One region of the Streptococcus sp. CM6 genome, then DNA from elsewhere that is predicted to be linked to it. Evidence: riboswitches for the same ligand, from Rfam matches in the RefSeq annotation. Region 1 holds a riboswitch; the other holds the start of a gene.

Region 1 (7,424 bases):
ATCTGACGCTCTTCACCAAACATTTTTTGAACGATCAATTGAAGGGTTCCTTGAAGATCTGCCATAGAAATGTTCTTCCCAACAACCAAGCCTTCGATTTGGTGGAACTGGTGACTGTGGGTCGCATCGTCCGTATCACGACGGAATACACGCCCAGGTGAGATCATTTTCAAAGGACCTTTTGAAAAATCATGGGCGTCCATAGCACGCGCCTGAACTGGAGACGTGTGAGTACGGAGTAAGATTTCTTCTGTGATGTAGAAAGTATCCTGCATATCGCGAGCTGGGTGATCTTTTGGAAGGTTCATACGCTCGAAGTTATAGTAGTCTTGCTCCACTTCAAAACCATCCACGACTTGGTAACCCATCCCGATAAAAATATCTTCGATTTCTTCACTGGTTTGTGTAAGAACATGACGGTGACCAACCGCAACAGGACGACCTGGAAGTGTTACATCGATGCTCTCACTAGCAAGTTGAGCTGCGACTTTCTTTTCTTCCAAGAGTTTCGCTGTTTCCTCAAAGGCTGCTGTCAAGACATCACGAGCTTCATTAACGTGTTTCCCGATGACAGGGCGCATTTCAGCCGATACATCCTTCATCCCTTTAAGGATTTCAGTAAGCGACCCTTTTTTACCAAGGACAGAGACACGTAATTCTTGCATCTCTTTTTCATTTTCAGCAGTAATCTGCTTCAAGCTAGCCAGCGTTTCTTCGCGAAGCGCTTTTAATTGTTCTTCAATAGTTGACATAATTCCTCCATCAGTCGCTCGTAGATAAAAAGAAAACCACATGCCAAAAACTCCACTCGGAGCGTTGACACGCGGTACCATCCGTTTCATCTGACAAGTCAGACCTTCATTTCTAAATCCATGCGCAAGTGAATTCACTCAGCTTTCATATAGAGAGCTTGCAGTCCTGGCTCTCCTCCCTGATATACTTCCCTTGAGTTACTAGTCTTGCGGATTTCTATTCGATTACTACATAGTTTATCAAATTTTTAGTTAAAAAACAAGTTAGACCAGACTAATTTCAATATAAAAAGGAACAAGACGCAATGCACTATCTATTTGTAGGGCCTGTTTCATCTGCTTTCCTTTTCATTTCTTTCTCCTCAAGGGAATTCGATACTCACTTCTGCTTGCCTTTAAATCGCCATTGGAAGCGAAGCTTGTCATAGAAAGGAAATTCGATAAACAAGACTCCCAAGCCCACACAGAGACTGGCAAGAACATCTGATGGGTAGTGAACTCCCAGATAGACCCGAGATAGCAGCACACTGACTAGGTAGAGGCCAAGGACGATTTGCACGATTTTTCTCCAGACTGGATTTTTAATTCGCTGACTAAGGATAACAATCAAAGTCCCTACCATCAGCGTCACTGCCAGAGAATGCCCACTTGGGAAGGAAAATCCCTTCTCCTCGACTAGATGTAAGATAGCTGGTCGTGGGCGCTGGTAGATATTTTTAAAGGACACGATTAAAAGACCAGCTATTGCTAGATTTCCCGCCATGAAGAAGCTTTCTATCTTCCACTGCTTACGATAAAAGATAAAGGCTGCGATGGCAACCCAGGTGATAATCACCGGGATATCAATCAAATGCGTAAGGGCACGGAACAGAACTGTCAAATAATTTGGCAAGTCTCCACGAAGGGCAGTCTGAATCGGTTGATCAAAACCGACCAACGTTTCAGGATAGAATTTAACCATATAGCCAAGAAGGACGAAAAGTAAAAGGGCAAAACTGCCCTTCATTAAAAATGTTTGTTTATCTCTCATAATATTTTAAGGTTGGTTTTAAGAGGACATACAGCAACCAGAATGAAACGGCAAAGATTACACCCTCAATCAAGTTAAAAGGTAAAACCATGGTCATTAGGTAGTTGGAAAGTCCCAAAATTTTTCCAATATCAAAGTTGGCAAACTGCGCGTACAAAGGAACCGCATAAACATAGTTGAGAACCAACATAGCAGCAGTCAATCCAATAGTTCCCGCTAGAGATGCTAGTAGGAAACGAAGAGTGCTACGTTCCTTTTTCCAAATCAAACCAAAGGCGATAACAAAAACTCCCAAGGCTACGATATTCATTGGCAAACCAATGTAGGTATTCACGCCCTGGCTATTCAGAAGCAACTTCAAGAGTGAGCGAAGCAAGAGGATTCCTAGTGCAGCTGGCAAATCCATCACCACCAAGCCCACAAGGACTGGCAAGATACTAAACTCGATCTTGAGGAAGGCCGCCGCTGGCAAGAGCGGAAAGTCAAAGTACATCAGCACAAATGAAATGGCTGATAAAATCGCAATGGTCGAAAGTCGACGTGTGTTTGTCATAACAGGTTCCTCCAATTTTCTATAAAATCAGAAGAAGTTGGAAAGGATCCCTCTATCTATTCTCACTTTTTATATCCCAAAAGCTCCCTCTCACTCTTTTGAGCAAGCGGTTGCAATTCATCTATAAACTCATCAGAACAGACAAAGCTATTCTTTCGTCTTCTCCCATCCAGACTATACTGTCGGTTGTGGAATCGCACCACATCAGCTTGCGCTCGCGGACTTCTTTAACTAAGATATTTTGGATTAATCTAGGCGTCGCAGTCGAAGATAATACTTGAGTATATCGAGACAAGACAACGAAGAGTAAGCCAAAATAGCTAGTTAAGGTCACCGCCGGTCGGGAATCTCACCCAGCCCTGAAGACCCTTTAATCATAACAAAAAACGCTTGCAAGTGCAAGCATTTTGATTATTTCAATTTATCTGCTTCATAGGTGTGAACAAGATCAAGACCTGCAAAATTCTGCTGGCGAAGAGCCTCATATACAATCATGCAGACGGTATTCGAAACATTGAGACTGCGGACGTGTTCATCGTTCATAGGAATACGGAGTGCTTTCTCAGGATGTTCTCGCATAAAGTCCTCAGGCAAGCCCTTGTCTTCACGTCCAAAGAGAAAATAATGGTCCTCGTCAGTCGATAAATCTACCTCAGAATACACCTTCTCAGCAAATTTCGAAATCAGATAGAGTTTTCCCTTCATCTGAGACATGAAATCTTCCAAGCTGTCATAAAAATAAATATCTAACTTATCCCAATAATCTAATCCAGCTCGCTTCATCTTGCGATCATCAATAGGAAATCCCATCGGTTTGATGATGTGAAGGGGAGAATTGGTCGCAGCGCAAGTACGCGCAATGTTACCTGTATTTTGTGGAATCTGAGGTTCAAATAATACAATGTGATTTGTCATGACTTGCTTCCTTTCACCATTGCAAAAAAATAGCCACACTGCCCGGAGTCAAGCTCAGCAAACAGCGTGGTTAAGGCATCGTTAACTTACCTCACAACAGGTTTGAAGTAAATCAGCGAAGCTACTTTCTTAGTATAACACTTTCAGAATCATTGTCAATAGAAACGACTTGATTTTTTTACTTTTTTTGATAATATTTCCATACTTAGTCATTCTTTTTCTGAGAAAGGATATTAAATGAGCGAAATCACTTCATATAATAGACATTTCTATGAAAGGTGAGCAATTTTATCTTTGAAAACTTACAAAAAGTCTTTTCTTATCCTCTAAAATGGCTTGGTAAGTGCATTTTTTGCGAAAAAAGGGTATGATAGTTACATCATGAAAAAGTAGGGTTTTTATATGAAAATTGTCCTTGTTGGTGGAGGGAAAGTCGGTTTCGCCCTCTGTCGTTCACTGGTTGCAGAAAAACACGACGTTGTCCTCATCGAACAAGATGAGGCTGTTCTCGATCATATTGTCAGTCGCTTTGATATCATGGGACTCCTTGGAAATGGAGCAGACTTTGCTATCTTAGAGCAAGCCGGCGTTCAAGAGTGTGATATCTTTATTGCTCTAACGGAACACGATGAAGTGAATATGATTTCAGCAGTACTTGCTAAAAAAATGGGCGCTAAAGAAACCATCGTTCGAGTGCGAAATCCTGAATACTCCAATGCCTATTTCAAAGAGAAAAATATTCTTGGATTCTCACTTATCGTTAACCCAGAACTCCTAGCCGCCCGTGCTATCTCAAATATCATTGATTTCCCGAATGCACTCTCAGTTGAGCGGTTCTCAGGGGGACGGGTCAACCTGATGGAGTTTGTTGTCAAAGATTCCAGTGGTCTCTGTCAAATGCCAATCTCAGATTTTCGTAAAAAATTTGGCAATATCATTGTCTGCGCTATGGAACGAGACCATCAACTTATGATTCCGAGCGGTGATATCACCATTCAGGACAGAGATAGGATTTTTGTTACTGGGAATCGTGTGGATATGATGCTCTTCCATAACTATTTCAAATCACGTGCAGTGAAAAGCTTGCTCATCGTTGGTGCTGGAAAAATTGCTTATTACCTACTTGGCATTTTAAAAGATAGCCGTATTGACACTAAAGTTATCGAGATTAATCCTGAGAGAGCTCGTCTCTTCAGTGAAAAATTTCCAAATCTCTATATCGTACAGGGAGATGGAACTGCCAAAGATATCTTGCTTGAGGAAAGTGCTCCCAACTATGATGCAGTTGCAACTTTGACTGGGGTTGATGAGGAAAACATCATTACCTCTATGTTCTTAGACCGTGTTGGTGTCCATAAGAATATCACCAAGGTGAATCGAACTAGCCTTTTAGAGATTATCCATGCACCTGATTTTTCAAGTATCATCACACCCAAAAGCATTGCAGTGGATACCATTATGCACTTTATCCGTGGTCGAGTAAACGCCCAATACTCAGACCTTCAAGCCATGCACCATCTAGCAAACGGTCAAATTGAAACTCTTCAATTCCAAATCAAGGAAGCTAATAAAATGACTGCCAAACCTCTTTCACAGTTGAAATTGAAAAAAGGGGTTCTCATCGCAGCCATTATCCGAAAAGGAAAAACAATCTTCCCTACTGGAGAGGATAGACTTGAGGTAGGAGATCAGTTACTCGTGACGACTTTACTACCAAATATCACCAAGATTTATGATCTGATTGAGAGGTAAAAGATGAATAAAAGTATGATTCGTTACCTCCTCTCAAAACTTCTCTTGATTGAGGCGGTTCTCCTCCTAGTACCCGTTAGCGTAGCAACCTATTATCAAGAATCTAGCCAAGTATTTACAGCTCTCTTTACAACAATTGGAATTTTAATACTTCTTGGTAGCTTGGGAATTTTACGGAAACCCAAAAATCAGCGAATTTATACTAAGGAGGGAGTCTTAATCGTCGCCCTCTGTTGGATTCTATGGTCTTTCTTTGGAGCACTTCCCTTTGTCTTTTCAGGACAAATCCCAAGCGTCATCGATGCCTTCTTTGAAATCAGTTCTGGTTTTACAACTACAGGAGCGACCATTCTGACAGATGTCTCAGTTCTCAGCCGTTCCCTCCTCTTCTGGCGAAGTTTTACTCACTTGATTGGAGGGATGGGGGTACTCGTCTTCGCGCTTGCCATTATGGACAATGCCAAGAATAGTCACTTAGAGGTGATGAAGGCTGAGGTCCCTGGGCCTGTCTTCGGTAAGGTTGTATCCAAACTGAAAAATACCGCCCAGATTCTCTATCTGCTTTATTTAGGGCTCTTCTCACTTTTTGTAGTCATCTACTATCTAGCTGGTATGCCCCTATTTGATAGCTTTGTCATCGCTATGGGAACGGCAGGAACCGGAGGCTTCACCGTCTATAACGACGGAATTGCCCACTACGGCAGCTCACTCATCACCTATCTCGTCAGTATCGGGGTTCTGGTTTTTGGGGTTAACTTCAATCTCTACTATTACCTTATGCTCCGTCGGGTTAAGGCTTTCTTTGGAGATGAAGAACTTCGCACGTATGTAATCATTGTCCTAGTTTCTACCGGCTTGATTACGCTCAATACGCTCCATCTCTACCAAGGTGTCTCTAAGAGCTTTGAAATGGCCCTCTTTCAGGTTTCCAATATCATCACAACAACTGGTTTTGGTTATGGAGATATCACCAACTGGCCCCTCTTCTCCCAATTTATCCTCCTCTTCCTCATGGGAATCGGTGGATCTGCTGGATCAACCGCAGGTGGACTCAAAGTTATCAGAGGGCTCATCCTTTCAAAAATTGCAAAAAATCAGATCTTGTCCATCTTATCTCCTCATCGCGTATTGACTCTACATGTCAATAAAACTGTGATTGATAAGGATACCCAGCACAAGGTCCTAAAATATTTTGTCATTTATGTGATGATTTTACTGTCACTTATCTTCATTGTCAGTCTAGATAACAATGATTTTCTAGTTGTTACCAGTGCTGTCTTCAGTTGTTTCAATAACATCGGACCTATTCTAGGTACAACTTCTAGTTTTGCTATCTTTAGTCCCATCTCTAAAATACTTCTCTCATTTGCAATGATTGCAGGTCGCTTAGAGATTTATCCCATTTTGCTTCTCTTTATGAAACGTACCTGGTCCAAACGCTAATTATAATACAACTCCCCCTTTACTAGCTAGTAAAGGGGGAGTTTTTCTATTAAAAATGAGAAGACCTTTCGGTCCTCTCCTAATCTGTTTATTTTTTAAGTGCTTCTTTGTAGCGAGCAACTTCCGCTTGATTAGCCCAAACATAGTGACCTGGACGAATTTCCACCATAGATGGTTTGTCTGTCTCATAGTCATGTTGGCTAGGGTCATAGACTTTCAAGACCTTCTTACGTTCCAAGATTGGATCTGGAATCGGTACAGCAGATAGAAGCGCTTGAGTGTACGGATGAACCGGATTGTTAAACAACTCCTCTGTCTCCGCTACTTCAACGATAACACCCTTATAGATAACTGCGATACGATCTGAGATAAAGCGAACAACTGACAAGTCATGCGCGATAAAGAGATAGGTCAAGCCCAATTCTTTTTGAAACTTCTTGAGCAAGTTCAAGACTTGCGCACGAACAGACACGTCCAAGGCTGAAATTGGCTCATCCGCAATAACGAAATCAGGTTCCATCACAAGAGCACGGGCAATCCCAATACGTTGACGTTGACCACCAGAAAACTCGTGTGGGTAACGGGTCAAGTGCTCTTTCAAAAGACCAACTTCATGAATCATCTTTTGAACTTTTTCTTTTCGCTCTTCTTCATCTTTGAACAAGTGGTAGTTGTAAAGACCTTCAGAGATGATATAGTCAACTGTCGCACGTTCATTTAAGCTGGCTGCAGGGTCTTGGAAAATCATCTGGATACGGCGGATCAACTCTGAAGATTCCTTATGAGATTTTTTCCCATTGATCTTATGACCGTCAAAGATGATTTCACCTTTACTAGTATTATTCAAACCAATAATGGCACGACCAATCGTCGTTTTCCCACTACCAGATTCACCAACGAGAGAGAAAGTTTCTCCCTTGTTGATAAAGAAGTTAGCGTTTTTAACGGCAACAAACTTCTTACTTCCTTCACCGAAGGA
Region 2 (7,424 bases), on a different contig from region 1:
GACTGGCTTCCTAGTTTGCTCTATGATTTTTATAGGGTATTAAATTGCGATTTTGCCAAGTTTCTTTATTCACTTAAAAGTAGAGTCTGTTCTAAGCGTCTAACGTACGAATTAGGTTGACCATTTCAATAGCTCCTTGTGCACACTCAGAACCCTTATTTCCTGCTTTAGTACCAGCTCGCTCTATGGCTTGTTCAATTGTATCTGTCGTTAGCACACCAAACATAACTGGGATTTCGCTATTTAAACTGATTTGGGCGATTCCCTTAGATACCTCGCTACATACATAATCATAATGACTTGTACTACCTCTAATGACAGCTCCCAAGCAGATAATTGCATCATATTTGTTACTTTTTGCCATTTTTGATGCAATCAGTGGTATTTCAAAAGCTCCTGGAACCCAGGCTACCTCGATATCTTTCTCGTTTACATTCTCTCTTTTGAGATTATCTAGTGCTCCAGATAATAATTTTGAAGTTATAAATTCATTAAATCTCGCTACAACAATGCCTATTTTAATATTGTTCGCTACTAAATTACCTTCATAAGTCTTCATTTATTTTTCCTCCATATTTAAAATGTGCCCCATTCGATTTTTCTTTGTCTTTAAATAAAAACTGTCGTAAGGATTAGCTTCTATTTCGATTGGTATTCTACTGGAAATGGTAATTCCATATTTTTCTAACTGTTCAACCTTGTCAGGATTATTTGTCAGTAAATGCAGTGACTGTAGTCCCAGGTCTTTAATCATTTGTGCTCCAATGTGATATTCTCTTAAATCACCTTCAAATCCTAACGCAAGATTGGCATCAAGCGTATCCATTCCTTGATCTTGTAAATGATAGGCTTTTAATTTATTGATAAGTCCAATTCCTCGTCCCTCCTGTCGCAAGTAAAGTAAGACACCCGAACCATTCTCAGCAATCATTTTCATAGCTTTATCAAATTGCTGTCCACAATCGCACCGTAAAGAGCCTAAAACATCTCCTGTTAAACATTCAGAGTGGACCCGACATAATACATTGGTTCCATCCTCTATATTTCCCATAATAAGAGCAAGGTGATGTTCCCCATTTAGTTTATCTATATAGCTAATTGCTTTAAAATTACCGTATCTAGTAGGCATATTGACAGTTGAAACTCGTTCTACCAGCTGATCATATACTTTTCTATATTCTTGTAATTCTTTGATGGTAATTAATGGAATGTTGTGTTTCTTAGAGAACTGAATTAAATCATCTGTTCTCATCATTTTGCCATCATGATTCATTATTTCACAACATAGGCCACACTCTTTTAGTCCTGCTAATTTTAATAGATCAACAGTTGCTTCTGTGTGTCCATTTCTTTCTAGAACACCACCGTTTTTCGCAATTAAAGGAAACATGTGTCCTGGCCTGCGAAAATCAGAGGGTCTTATATCTTCGGAGACACACATACGTGCGGTCAATCCTCTTTCCTCGGCAGAAATACCTGTGGTCGTTTCCTTATAATCAATTGAAACTGTAAAAGCAGTCTTATGATTATCTGTATTGTTTTCAACCATAGGTGAAAGCATTAATTGATTAGCTAAACTTTCGCTCATAGGCATACAAATTAATCCTTTGGCATAAGTAGCCATGAAATTAACATTTTCTGTTGTAGCTGCTTGTGCGGAACAAATTAAGTCTCCTTCGTTTTCTCTATCCTTGTCGTCTATAACAAGAACAAGTCGTCCCTTCTGCAATGCTTCTAATGATTCTTGTATTTTTCGATATTCCATTGACTGATCATCCTTTCTGCTAAAATCCATTTTGGTATAATAGTTCCTTAGATATCTCTGACTTCGGAGAGTTATCCATTAGTTTTTGCACATATTTACCTAATATATCATTTTCAAGATTTACTGTACATCCGACTTGTTTACTCTTAAGAATAGTTTGTTCCAAAGTATGAGGGATAACAGATACTGAAAAGTTTAGTTTGGAGACTTTAGCGACAGTCAGACTAATGCCGTCAATTGTAATAGATCCTTTTTCAACTATTAAATCTAAAATTTCTTTTTGTGTGTTGATTTTATACCATACAGCATTATCATCTTTTTTTATTGACGAGATTTTTCCTGTACCATCAATGTGTCCTGTAACGACGTGACCTCCAAGTCGACTGTTGACAGATAAGGCTCTTTCTAGATTTACCTCACTTCCATGTTTTAATAGTGTAAGAGCTGTTCGGCTCCATGTTTCATTCATTACATCAACTGTAAAGGATTGATGATTGAAATGAGTAACTGTAAGACAGATACCATTTACTGCTATACTATCGCCTAAATGGATATCCGTTAATACTTTTGAGGCTTTAATTGATAGTTTGCAATTACGAGAGTCTTTCTGTATTCTTTCAACTTTTCCGATTTCTTCAATTATTCCTGTGAACATGGATAAATCACCTCACTTTCTATGAGATAGTCATCTCCTATTTGAGAAAAAGCATAAGGCTTCAAGCTAATAGCGTCATTTGGCAAAGAAATACCTTCACCTCCGACAGGAAACTTGGCACTGCCTCCAAAAATTTTTGGTGCAATATATATTTTCAGCTCATCAACAATTTGTTGTTCCAAAGCACTCCAATTCATTAGACTGCCCCCTTCTAGAAGTAGGCTATCAATCTGCATATTTCCTAGATGTTGCATTAAACTTGATAAGTCTATATGATTGCCTTTTTTCTTTATGGGAAGTATTTCACAGCCATGATTTTGATATAGCTTCATTTTATTTTTGTCTTCAGAGGAAGTGGCAATGTAAGTTTTAATATCATTTGCTGTTTTTACGATTTTAGAGGTAAGAGGAGTTCGTAAATGTGTATCGCATATGATACGGATAGGATTTTTCCCTTCCTCCAATCTACATGTCAGCAAAGGATCGTCTTGAATAACAGTATTGACTCCCACCATAATCGCACTAACATGGTGTCGTAACTGATGTACATGCTTTCTTGCCTCTTCTCCAGTAATCCATTTGGATTGATTTGTTTTAGTGGCTATTTTTCCATCCATTGTCATTGCATATTTCATAAAAACATAGGGTACATGCTGGGTAATATACTTTCTAAAACTTTTTATTAAGTTAAGACACTCATTTTCTAAAACTCCAACAGTAACTTGAAGATTATTTTCCTCAAGTATCTTTACTCCTTTTCCAGATACAATAGGGTTACAGTCTAGGCTTCCAATGACTACTCTTGTAATACCACTATCGATTATAGCGTCTATACAAGGAGGTGTTTTCCCGAAGTGACAACAGGGTTCAAGTGTTACATAAAGCGTTGCTCCGACAGGGGATTCTCTACAGTTTTTTAGAGCATTTCTCTCAGCATGTGGGCCACCAAAAAACTCATGATAACCTTGTCCGATAATGTGATTATCTTTTACAATAACTGCGCCAACCATAGGATTGGGATTGACGTAACCAGCTCCTTTTTGTGCCAATTTTATTGCTAATTTCATATATTTTGAGTCGCTCATCTCACTACCTCCAAAAAAAATACCTTGAATAGGGGACTATTCAAGGCATACAAAAGAAAACTTATGCGATTAACAAAAATGCTCTGAAATGACAAGTAATCATTTCAGAGCACGCAAAAAGCACAAATATACTTTTATCTTCTTTCATCCAGACTATACTGTCGGCTTTGGAATTTCACCAAATCATGCCTTTCGGCTCGTGGGCTATACCACCGGTAGGGAATTTCACCCTGCCCTGAAGATAGTTATTCAATTACAGGTGATTATAGTACTTAATTTTCAATATGTCAATAGATAAGCATAAATTATTTTTGATATACTGTATTTGTGATAGTCGATTCTCACTCCTCGGATAAAGAAAATATGATATACTAGATAAACGAAATAAGAGAAAAGGAAAACTATGTACGAATATTTAAAAGGAATCATTACCAAAATTACTGCCAAATACATTGTTCTTGAAACCAACGGTATCGGTTATATCCTGCATGTAGCCAATCCCTATGCTTACTCGGGACAGGTCAATCAAGAATCTCAAATTTATGTGCATCAGGTTGTGCGTGAGGACGCCCATCTACTTTATGGATTTCGCTCAGAAGATGAGAAAAAGCTCTTTCTCAGTCTGATTTCGGTATCTGGGATTGGGCCTGTGTCAGCTCTTGCTATTATCGCTGCTGATGACAATGTTGGCTTGGTTCAAGCCATCGAAAGCAAGAACATCACCTACTTGACCAAGTTTCCTAAAATTGGCAAGAAAACAGCCCAGCAGATGGTGCTGGACTTGGAAGGCAAGGTAGTTGTGGCTAGTGATGACCTTCCTGCTAAGGTGGCAGTGCAAGCAAGCATTGAAAACCAAGAACTGGAAGAAGCCATGGAAGCCATGTTGGCACTGGGCTACAAGGCGACCGAGCTTAAGAAAATCAAGAAATTCTTTGAAGGGACGACGGATACAGCAGAGAACTATATCAAGTCGGCCCTTAAGATGTTGGTCAAATAGGAGTATAATATGCCAAAACGCTGTGGTTGGGTAAAAATGAATAATCCCTTATATGTAGCCTATCATGATGAGGAGTGGGGGCAACCCCTTCATGATGACCGCGCTCTTTTTGAACTGCTCTGTATGGAGACTTATCAGGCTGGTCTGTCTTGGGAAACGGTACTCAACAAACGCCAGGCTTTCCGAGAAGCATTTCATGGCTATCAAATTCAAGCGGTCGCGGAAATGACAGATGGGGAGTTGGAAGCCTTGTTAGAGAATCCAGCCATCATCCGAAATCGTGCCAAGCTCTTTGCGACACGCTCCAATGTCCAAGCATTTTTACAAGTTCAGGAAGCATATGGCTCCTTTGATGCCTATCTCTGGTCTTTTGTTGAGGGAAAAACGATCGTGAATGATGTTCCTGACTATCACCTAGCACCTGCTAAAACAGCCTTGTCTGAAAAGTTGTCTCAAGATCTCAAAAAACAAGGCTTCAAGTTTACAGGTCCAGTCGCAGTTTTGTCTTTTCTACAGGCGGCAGGCCTGGTTGATGACCACGAGAATGATTGCGAGTGGAAAAACGGAAATTAGTGAGTCCAAGCGTCTAACTATCTGAGAAAATAGAAAAAGCTGAGAAAATTATCTCAGCTTTTTGATTATATGCTAGTAACTTTTATAGTGCAGTAAGAAATGTCAGTCCACCTAAGACAACGCCAGCTGAGTTTGGAATAATTAGTATCCAATCCTTCTTAGGCTCTTTTGTCCATCCGTAAATAACCCAAATTAAACAAGATACTGCTGCGGATAAAGGCTGGAATGGTTGAGCTTTGTTGCCTTGTAAATTGGCAAAAATTTGTGGGATGTAGGCGATAAATACAACAATCCCGATAAAGGCTCCAATTGAACCGACAATTTGATTTATTTTTTGTTTAGTCATATACACCTCCTTTAAAAAGATATCATAGAAATAAGCAAAATGCAATAAATTCAGACACAAATTGTAACGAAAATCAATACCAAAGCACAAAAATGGAGAAATTGTTTATTTTTTGTTATAGTCAAAGCGAATGACTTGCTTCTGTGTATCCACATAAGCGTGAACGCCAAAGGGCACAATGGCTCTTGGAGTTGCGTGACCGACATTCAGATTATAGACAATCGGGATATTGTTATCAATGATATCCAATAGTGCTTCCTTATAGTCGTCATAGAAGGTTTCATCCATTGGCTTTCCGACCAAGAGTCCACTGATGACCTCAAATACCCCAGTTTCTTTCAAAGCCAGCACCATCTTTTTGAAGTTTTCCGGCTCAGGTTTTTCTTCGCTTGTTTCTAACAAAAGAATCTTTCCTTCCCAGTCGGATAAGTCAGGGAAGAGTTTGTACTTTTGGCAGAGCTCCGTGCTGTCTGCGTATCGAGAGTTGTCAAAGATATCATAGAGAGATTCAAGGCAACCACCGAGAATTTCTCCCTCAAACTGAGCATTTCCTTGTAGCAAGTCAAAACCAGTATTTGTATGACTGATACGAGCTGTTCCCAGGGCCTTGGGACTAAAGTCAATCCGTTCCTCATACCAAAGGTCGCTAGGGCGGATTTCTGAGATTCTCCCAGTCTCGATCAGTTCTTTAAAGTAGTGAAAGCTATAGGGCAACATCTCCTTGTCCAATTCACAAATGTCTGCTAGAAAGGATTGCCCATAAAAAGTCTTGACCCCTAGTTTGTGCAACATAAGGTGGTTCATAGTGGTATCCGAGAAGCCAAGAAAAATCTTTTGTTGGATAACCTTTTGAAGCTGGTCGTTCTCAAAAAGGTAGGGCAACAAACGATAGGTATCGTCTCCACCAATGGCACATAGGATCGTGTCGATGCTATCGTCCGAAAAGGCCTGCATCAAATCCTCTGCACGTGCCTCCGGATGGTCCTTGATAAAGTCTAACCCTTTTAGCGAATGGGGCAAAAAGACAGGATTGAGTCCCAAATCCTTGAGACGTTGGAGACCCAAATCGACTTCGTGTTTGACAAAATCCTCTCCGATAACACCACTAGACAAGCTCACGATACCAATAGTAGAAATCATATCTCATCCTCCTGCAAATAGATTTAGCCTATTTTATCATAAAAGATGAGAGAAAACTACAAGAATGAGACTCAGAAGTTCTATTGGATCTCAAGAAAGCAAGTGAAAAAGCAACCGCCTTAGCAGTTGCTTTTCGTTTTTCTAATCTAACCAGATATGAGTTACTTGGTTAACTCTTGATTATAGGAGAGGGCTAAATCAATCCAGTAAGGAAGTTCTTTTTGACCTTCGATATCTAGGTCTATATAGCCATGATAAGGTCGACCTCTCATCAATGTAGTATGAGCTCCTGTTCGGGGTAGAACTTGCTTTTCCATTTCTTTGCCAATTCTGACCATAACCAGCTCGTCCTTTCTGGAACTGACTGTAAGGACCATTTTCCCACGAATCATAAAGGCCAGGCCACCAAACAGTTTCTTTTCTTCTAACTCTTCTTCGAAAATTTGGGGAGGAAGTTTGAGTGCTAGAATTTTTCGAATCTGCTGTGCTAAGGATTGACTATATGCCATAGCGTTTCACTTTTCTTAATAACGTGATGGGCCCGCGCTTGCACTTCGGATATTGAAGCGTTTCTTGAGATAGAAGCGAAGGGCGAGAAGGGCCGCTCCTAGGACAGCCAAAGGCAGTGGAGCAAGAATTGGATTGAGAGCTGCTGGTAGGAAGCTTGTTGCGAAGAAGACAGCCAACCAGAGAACCATAGCAGCGAGGATGACGAGGATTGATTTCCAGAAAGGAGGGCGCTGGCTACGATCTGTGTCTGGTCCATAGTACTGGTAGACAAAGTAGTACATCAAGTAGAAGGCAAGTCCTCCTACAAGTCCAACCAACAAGAGGGTAATCAACCCATAGCCAATAGCCTGATC

What was found. A riboswitch is a leader RNA that binds a small molecule or an ion and turns the genes downstream of it on or off. The one in region 1 is predicted to bind FMN.
Region 2: linked by a shared signal. The riboswitch ahead of ribD (bifunctional diaminohydroxyphosphoribosylaminopyrimidine deaminase/5-amino-6-(5-phosphoribosylamino)uracil reductase RibD) and the one ahead of HMPREF1516_RS00760 (ECF transporter S component) in region 1 are both predicted to bind FMN.

Annotation. Positions count from the first base shown of each region.
Region 1 covers NZ_JATS01000004.1:8,298-15,721, forward strand. Annotated here, with positions in the region: gene pheS (phenylalanine--tRNA ligase subunit alpha) at 1-752, opposite strand, end outside; gene HMPREF1516_RS00755 (phosphatase PAP2 family protein) at 1,132-1,782, opposite strand; gene HMPREF1516_RS00760 (ECF transporter S component) at 1,772-2,335, opposite strand; FMN riboswitch at 2,489-2,706, opposite strand; gene HMPREF1516_RS00765 (tRNA (cytidine(34)-2'-O)-methyltransferase) at 2,747-3,250, opposite strand; gene trkA (Trk system potassium transporter TrkA) at 3,653-5,002, shown strand; gene HMPREF1516_RS00775 (TrkH family potassium uptake protein) at 5,006-6,445, shown strand; gene HMPREF1516_RS00780 (ATP-binding cassette domain-containing protein) at 6,534-7,424, opposite strand, start outside.
Region 2 covers NZ_JATS01000012.1:101,775-109,198, reverse strand. Annotated here, with positions in the region: gene ribH (6,7-dimethyl-8-ribityllumazine synthase) at 92-559, opposite strand; gene HMPREF1516_RS04150 (bifunctional 3,4-dihydroxy-2-butanone-4-phosphate synthase/GTP cyclohydrolase II) at 560-1,765, opposite strand; gene ribE (riboflavin synthase) at 1,785-2,420, opposite strand; gene ribD (bifunctional diaminohydroxyphosphoribosylaminopyrimidine deaminase/5-amino-6-(5-phosphoribosylamino)uracil reductase RibD) at 2,405-3,505, opposite strand; FMN riboswitch at 3,638-3,752, opposite strand; gene ruvA (Holliday junction branch migration protein RuvA) at 3,909-4,502, shown strand; gene HMPREF1516_RS04130 (DNA-3-methyladenine glycosylase I) at 4,512-5,075, shown strand; gene HMPREF1516_RS04125 (SemiSWEET family transporter) at 5,158-5,421, opposite strand; gene HMPREF1516_RS04120 (S66 family peptidase) at 5,527-6,561, opposite strand; gene HMPREF1516_RS04115 (TfoX/Sxy family protein) at 6,723-7,070, opposite strand; gene HMPREF1516_RS04110 (DUF1129 domain-containing protein) at 7,086-7,424, opposite strand, start outside.